DNA from 2 places in the Bacillus cereus group sp. N8 genome. Region 1 is predicted to be linked to the other one. Evidence: riboswitches for the same ligand, from Rfam matches in the RefSeq annotation. Region 1 holds a riboswitch; the other holds the start of a gene.

Region 1 (4,136 bases):
GAACGTAAATAATAATGGGAAAAGCTGAATGATGTAATTATATAGAAGAGATTTTTTAAAATAAGATGTTAATTTCTCTTCTAATGCAAGCAAATAGACAGCATCAGGTTTTTGAATAAATGTACGGATTGGGCATCTCGTTATAATGAATGTCAGTACAACGGTGATGAGTAGTAAAGATATTCCTTTAGAAGGAGATGTTTTTAGAAACTGAGCATAGTAGTATGCGCCAACGCATGAAATAAAGATAAAGCTATATAGTAAACCGTTAATCATACGTGCAAAGTATGTAATGATATTTTGCATATGTTGTTGGAAGCGACTGCTCCATAGTGATTCAATTGACATGTTTTTCACCTCTTTGTTCTATTATATATGTTTTATTAAGCAAAAAACGAGCAAATTGCGTTACGCAACTTGCTCGTTTTTCTTTTCGTTATTTTTTTTCTGATCACGATTCATTAATGGATAGAAGGCAAAGCCAATTACGAATAAACCGATTCCGAGAAGGAACGTTTTTATATCGGATGCGCCTGTTTTAATAACCCATAGCGCATAGCAAAGCGCGATCACTGCGACTATACCATCTGTAATTCTTGCCCGCATTTCATTTTTATACGTTTCACCAGTTGCGACTAGTTTTAACTGGAAGATTGGTGAGACGAGATATGGAATGAGGTAGGCCAGTGTTGATACGGTAATAACGAATGTATAAGCTTCTGCAATTGTTCCTGATAATGTTGAGAATAAGAACACTTGCGACATAATGTTTGTTAATCGTAGTGAATGAATTGGACTTCCTTTTTTATTTGTTTTCGCGAAGAAGGAAGGGAAGAAACCTTCTTTTGCTGCTTGATAAGGTACTTCTGAGCTTAATAAAATCCAGCCTAAGATGGAACCGAATAGGGAAGTAAGAGCAAGTAATGCCATAAGTTTCCCACCGCCATGACCCATTGCAGCGTTTAATGCATCTGCTAATGGACGTTCCGAAGCTTGTAATTTATCAACGTGAAGTACACCCATTGTTAAAATTGTAATTCCTAGGTAAATGGCAACTGTAATTAGTAACCCTGCAACTGTTGCACGCTTTACTGTTTTTGGAGAAGTAGCACGATTTGATAAAAGAACTGCTGATTCAATTCCGATAAATGCCCAAAGCGTTGTAAGAGCCGCTAAATTCACTTGTGAAAGGAGACCGTGTGATACGCCTTCTTTATCGATCATCGGTGTGTACCATTGTCCAAACTTTGAAGCTTCGAACGCAAATAACGTAACGACAATGAATAGAAGGAATCCAGTTACTTTCGTTGTTGTTGCTAAGAAGTTTAGTTTCCCAGCTCCGCTTACACCGTTTGTTAATATTAAATGAGTTCCCCAAAGTAAGACGGAACAAATAGTAAATGTAATGAGCTTTCCAACTTCTATATCGAACGAGCCGATTGAAAATAATAGTCGCGTATCTTTCATAATCGGGAAGAAGAGTGATAAATATCCCGCGAAAGATGTAATGATGGCAACGTTACTTGCCCAGTTTGCAACCCAATATCCCCATACCATGCTGAAACCAGCCATTTTCTTTCTTTTTGGTGTTGAGAATAAAGCATATGCATGACTTTGTGGTCCTGTCGTTAAATCAGGACGACGAATTGCTAAATTACCGAAAACAAGAGCTAGCATTAAAACACCAAACCCTGTTGTTAACCAAGCTAAAGTGACACCGAGTGGGCTTGCTGTTTGTGCCAACGTACTTGGCACCATGAAAATACCAGCGCCAACCATGTTACCGACAACGAAAGCTGTTAGTACCCAAAAGCCCCATTTTTTTTGTTGCATAGAAAATACCTCCAAAGTTAGTATAACCAAGTCAAGCGAGGAGATATGTATGTCTTCCGAAGTCAGGAAGAGAAGTCCCAAACAAAACAAAAAAAGCACGTAATTTGCCGCTACATGCTTTCTATCTTATAAGAAACCCACGACATACCTCTCGATAGCTCTCCACAAACGGAAACGTTTGTGACAGTTCTGCACTTATTAAATGCAGACCCAGCAAGCGTGCATGGTGGACACGACTTACTTCGGCAATCATTCCTTTCTCATTTCTTCATCAATGCCACTACATCTCCTGAAATGATACTCTTAATGACTGCAACCTCTACCTCACCGAGATACGAATGAGGATTTAAATATTAAATTAACGTATTTAAGAGTAACAAATGTATTTTTATACGTCAATGGATATAGCAATAATCAGATTATAGAGAAGAGTTTGTGATTAAAAGGGAGAGGGATTATTATGTAATATCGAATTTTCATAATATAATAAATGTTATTGGCGCTAGAAGATTGAGAAGGGGATGAATTATATGTCTGCATGTAATAAAAATTCAGTAATAGGTGTACTAGACTCGGGAGTTGGGGGATTAACAGTTGCGAGTGAAATTATAAGACAATTGCCTAAAGAGAGCATTTACTATATTGGTGATAATGAGCGTTGTCCGTATGGGCCAAGAAGTGTAGAGGAGGTACAATCTTTCATATTTGAAATGGTTGAGTTCCTCAAGCAGTTTTCATTAAAAGCTCTAGTGGTAGCATGTAATACTGGTGCAGCTGCTGCATTGACTGATTTGCAAGAAGTACTATCCATTCCAGTTATTGGTGTTATACATCCGGGAGCAAGAGCTGCAATTAAAGTGACAAAGAAAGGGAAAATCGGGGTAATTGGAACTGTAGGTACGATAAAATCTAATATGTACGAAAAAGCATTACACGAACTTGATACATATTTGGAAGTGCATAGTCATGCGTGCCCGACTTTAGCTACAGTTGTAGAAAATCACTTAGAAGATACAGCATATGTAACGCAGCAAGTAAAACAAGCTTTACTGCCATTAACGAAAGAAGATATAGATACGTTAATTCTTGGGTGTACGCATTATCCACTTTTAGAGTCCTATATAAAAAAGGAGTTAGGAGAGGCTGTGACGATTATTAGTTCTGCAGAAGAAACAGCGATAGAGTTAAGCACAATTTTACAACACAAAGGAATTTTGTCGGACAATCTGAATCCGAAGCATCGATTTTTTACAACAGGCTCTGTTTCATCATTTGTACATATTGCCGAGCGATGGCTAGGGTATCAAATTTCTGTAGAATATGTGAATTTACCTATGGAGAAACAACTCGTGAACTAAATTGTATAAAAAGAAGCTGATCTAAAACTAGATCAGCTTCTACATATAAGATTAAACTAAGTTTAATACAGTTACTTTTTCACGTGTCATAGACTCAAGGCTCTTACGAATACCTTGTGCGCCCATACCTGAACCTTTTACACCGATGAATGGGAAGTGGTCAGGGCCGCGCTCTGTGCGTCCGTTAATTTGAACAGAACCAGTTTCGATTTTGTTAGCAATTGCAAATGCTTTGTTAATGTCTTTTGTGAAGACACTTGCTTGCAAGCCGAACTCTGATTTGTTAGCAATTTCAATTGCTTGCTCATCTGAAGAAACACGGATGATTGGAAGGATTGGGCCAAATGGCTCTTCCCAAGCAACTTTCATTTCTTCTGTTACGTGGTCGATTAATGTTGGGTAAATTAAGTTACGCTCACGTTTGTTACCGATAACGATCGTTGCACCTTTTTCTACAGCATCATCAACTAAACCTTGAACGAAGTCAGCAGATTTATCGTCGATTAATGGAACGATTGTGCTGTCTTGTTCTGGAGATCCAACTGATAGTTCAGCTACTTGCGCTTTTACTAAGTCAACAAGCTCGTCCGCTACGTTTTCGTGTACAAGTACACGTTTAATAGCTGTACAACGTTGACCAGAGTAAGAGAATGCACCGCTTACGATATGGTTTGCAGCATCTTGTAAGTCAGCATCTTCACGAACGATACCAGGGTCTTTACCACCAAGTTCTAATACAAGTGGAATCATTGAAGCTTTTTTCGCTAAGTGTTTACCTGTGTTTGTACCACCTGTGAACGATACCATATTGATACCTTCGTGTTCTACTAAGTAGTCACCAATTACAGAACCGCGTCCTGTAGCTACATTTACAAGACCTTTTGGAAGGCCAGCTTTATGAAGTGCTTCAACCATTTTAATACCGCTAATTGCACCTTGAGTTGC
Region 2 (4,136 bases), on a different contig from region 1:
GAACAGTTAACGAAAACTGGTGATGACTTCAAACGTGAGTATGATTTCCATAAAGGTATATTAGAAGACGTACTACCATTAACAATTGGCGGTGGTATTGGACAATCAAGAATGTGCATGTACTTCTTACGTAAAGCACATATCGGTGAAGTTCAATCTTCTGTATGGCCTGATGATTTACGTGAAGCTTGTAAGAAAGAAAACATTCATCTGTTTTAATAGAAGAGAGAGAATAGCTTAAATATAGAGCTATTCTCTCTTTTTTTATTGTGTAAACGAATAGTTTACAGTGGCTTTTACCAATAGTTTCTGTCATTTGTATCTCCTTTCATGTCATAATTTATTAAAGGAGGAGACGTTATGAGCATAGGAGAACCGCTAAAAAAACTACGAGAATCAAAGCTTTAAAGAGAAAATACATATTGATGAAGAAGAGGCGGATTTTGAGAAAGAGAATGAGTTTGGTTTTTATATTGGCTGCGGATTATTAATTATGAGTGCTTTCATTGACTATGAAGGAATTCAAGGGAAAGAGCGATAAGATATATAATGAAGAGTGGGAGGAGTCAGTTATATTTCCTAGGAAAGGATATAACGAATAATTTAATTGTTTTATAATAATTTTTTGATGTTGATAATATGTTAAAAAGCTGTTTGTGTAGAGGCTTGAAATCCATGTGTAAAATGATAATAAAGTTTTAAAAGCTCAAACAAGTATAACCCCGTCCTAACTTTAGGACGGGGTTATACTTGTTTAATTTTGAATGAATTTCTGTTTGGCATAGCCAACGACTTTTTATCCCGCTAAAGCCCGATTGGTGAGAGCTAATAATCAGTGGGGAGGAACACCCTCCCACTGATTAAAGTTTCACTTTATAAAACGTCACTTACTTATTTGTTACCGAGTTCTTCCGCTAAACCGATTAAAATTCCTTCGGTTCCACGAATGTAGCAGAGTCGATACGAGTCCTCGTACTGAACTACTTCGCCAACGAGCTCTGCACCATGCTTAGTAAGTCTGGATACCATTTCGTCAATGTCCTCAACGGTGAACATGACACGCAGATAACCGAGAGCGTTTACAGGAGCTGTCCGATGATCTGCTATAGTAGGTGGGGTGAGAAATCGTGAAAGTTCAATTCGGCTGTGGCCATCTGGCGTAACCATCATAGCAATCTCTACGCACTGAGAACCGAGTCCAGTTACGCGACCAGCCCATTCACCTTCGACAGTGGCTCGCCCTTCGAGGTTCAGGCCAATCTCTTCGAAGAAAGAGATTGCGTCATTAAGGGATTCTACAACGATGCTGACATTGTCCATTCTTAGTAATTTGTTTTTTGTCATAGTCTTTATCTCCTTATGTGTAAAAATTTATCCCGCTATTTGCAGGTAGTAAGATTCCCACCTCAAAATTCGGCGAATGCGAGGAAGTTAGGTGGTAGATAACTGCCCAATTGTTGAAGAGAACGACTTGCTTCTATTTTTTAACAATTTTATTATTTTTCAAACGACTTTATTTTAAACTAAATAACCTTTTTCTCACTTTCCACTATGCAAACAGCTTTCTATTTATATAGGAAGGAAATAGATTAATATAATTTGTTGTAAGTTTTACTGGCGGAAATTAGCTCATTTGCACTAAAGGCTCAATTTTCGCCATAAATGATTGATGTAGTGCTTCCACACCATCTACTAAGTGAATTCGATCAATGACAACTGATACTTTAATTTCAGATGTACTTACCATTTTAATATGAATACCGTCTTCTTTTAAAGTAGTGAACATATTTGCAGCGACACCTGGGTTAGATACCATACCTGATCCTACAATTGATACTTTTGCTAAATGATTTTCATATTCCACAGATTCATAGTGAAGTGCTTCTTGATTTTGTTCCAATACTTCTAATGTTTCTCTTAAATCATTAGAATGGATTGAGAAAGAGAGGTGAACAGTTCCTTCATTTGTAATACTTTGAATAATAATATCTACATTAATATGTGCCGCTGCTAACGTAGAGAAAACTGTTGAAAGTGCACCTTGTTCTAACCCTTTAATTGTGACGCGTGTAATGTTATCCTCAAATGCAATACCTTTAACGATTGATTGTTGTTCCATGTTACATTCTCCCCTTACAATTGTTCCGTTTTCTTGTTCCATACTTGATCGTACTTCTAAAACTACATTATGATTTTTAGCAAATTCAACAGCGCGTGGGTGTAACACGCCAGCACCGAGATTGGCAAGCTCTAACATTTCGTCATAAGAAATTTCATCTAATTTATAAGCAGTTTTTACAACACGTGGATCAGTCGTATATACGCCGGTCACATCCGTATAAATATCACATTTTTTTGCTTTTAATGCCGCTGCTAATGCAACAGCAGTCGTATCGGAGCCACCGCGGCCAAGTGTTGTAATTTCATTTTCTTCACTTATTCCTTGGAAACCAGCTACTATAACAATCGTGCCTTTAGTAAGATAGGACTGAATACGATCAGTATTAATGTCAGTAATCCGTGCACTACTATGTACAGATTCAGTCGTAATACCAGCTTGCCATCCTGTTAATGAAATTGCATTATAACCTTTTGTTTGTAGTGCCATTGTTAATAGTGAAATGGTTACTTGTTCTCCTGTAGATAGGAGTATATCCATTTCACGTTTACTTGGATTTTCAGTAATAGCGTTAGCAAGTGCGACAAGTTCATCTGTACTTTTTCCCATTGCTGAAACGACAGAGACAATGCTATGTCCTCGTTCATATTCTTCAATAATTAAGCTTGCTACATGTTGAATGCGTTCGACGCTTCCAACAGAAGTACCGCCAAACTTTTGTACAATCGTTTCCATTACGAATTCCTTCTTTCGTCCATTTTTAAGAATAGGTTAGGACATATACAAATCCCAATATTCCTGTAGTTACCAGAGAGAAAAACAAAAAACACCATCTCAAATAAGTGAGGATGGTGCTGTTACAGGAAAAGGGAAACAGAAAACGGAGCTAATAAAAAAACCGCCAAAAAAGGAATATCATAAAGATGATATCTCTTTTTTGTAGATAGCTCTTCACACGTACATGTCTGTACATATGACAGTTCTGTTTCTATTCGAAAACAGCCCCAATTGATAAATGCAGAGAAATTTATCAATTTCGGCAACACTTCCTTTCTTCTAAATTCATAGACATCTCTGTGTCTCCTTTAGAATACTTATAAGCGTTGCGACCTCTATCTCACGTTTTAGGCGAGAGTGTTTGATTTATGAAGTTGTTGGTAACATTTGTTTTATAATAATTTAAATTTTTCAGGGAATCAAGTGTTTTATATATTTTTTAAAAATTCTATCTTTTTTGAAGGTTAGTTTGTGAAAAGTGTAGCAAAATAAATTCGTTGCATGTACATTAAAAATATAGAGCATGGGAGGTGGAAGGATGGGCAAGAAAAAGCCTATTTATGTAGCGATAGAAATGAAAACAACAATGGAGAAATTATGGAAATATACGCAAGAACCGGACCTACATACAGAGTGGGATGCACGTTTTACAGAAATCTCGTATTTGGAGAAAAAGGAGGGGGAGCCGCAGAAGTTTTTATATAAAACGAAGATTGGTTTCGGACTTGAAATAGCTGGAGAAGGAGAATCGATAGGTGAAGTAAGAAAAGAAACTGGAGAGCGCATTTCTTCTTTAAAATTTTGGACAGACAATCAATTATCACTTATACAAATCGGGCGTGGTTATTGGAAATATACACCGAATGAAGAACATATTTATTTTGAGACGAAATATGATTATGATACAAGGTTTGGTCGTATAGGAAATGTGATAGATTCATATGTTTTTCGACCTTTATTTGGCTCTGCGACTGCTTGGAGTTTTGATGCTTTAAAATTATGGTTAGAAAAGGGACTTCATCCTAAGTTGTTAATTAGAAGAACGATGACGTATTGGCTCGTTTGCTTTTTATTTGCCTTCGTATGGTTATATCAAGGGATTGTACCGAAAGTGATTTTTACTCATCCAGAGGAACTGAAGATGCTTTCTGAGTTAATCGGATCGAATGAAAGTAGTATTTTTATACTTAAAATAGTTGGATTTTTAGAAATAATATGGGGTGTTATGTGGCTATTGCCA

What was found. Region 1 has a riboswitch for lysine ahead of JDS80_RS22050 (amino acid permease). Riboswitches for the same ligand answer to the same signal wherever they lie in the genome.
Region 2: linked by a shared signal. The riboswitch ahead of JDS80_RS04410 (aspartate kinase) and the one ahead of JDS80_RS22050 (amino acid permease) in region 1 are both predicted to bind lysine.

Annotation. Positions count from the first base shown of each region.
Region 1 covers NZ_JAEHBK010000019.1:27,751-31,886, reverse strand. The annotation lists gene JDS80_RS22055 (ABC transporter permease) at 1-348, opposite strand, end outside; gene JDS80_RS22050 (amino acid permease) at 409-1,833, opposite strand; lysine riboswitch at 1,981-2,163, opposite strand; gene racE (glutamate racemase) at 2,364-3,191, shown strand; gene gapN (NADP-dependent glyceraldehyde-3-phosphate dehydrogenase) at 3,243-4,136, opposite strand, start outside.
Region 2 covers NZ_JAEHBK010000002.1:69,764-73,899, reverse strand. The annotation lists gene asnA (aspartate--ammonia ligase) at 1-219, shown strand, start outside; partial or broken gene JDS80_RS32320 (helix-turn-helix domain-containing protein) at 398-526, shown strand; gene JDS80_RS04415 (VOC family protein) at 892-1,344, opposite strand; gene JDS80_RS04410 (aspartate kinase) at 1,625-2,854, opposite strand; lysine riboswitch at 3,056-3,242, opposite strand; gene JDS80_RS04405 (DoxX-like family protein) at 3,435-4,136, shown strand, end outside.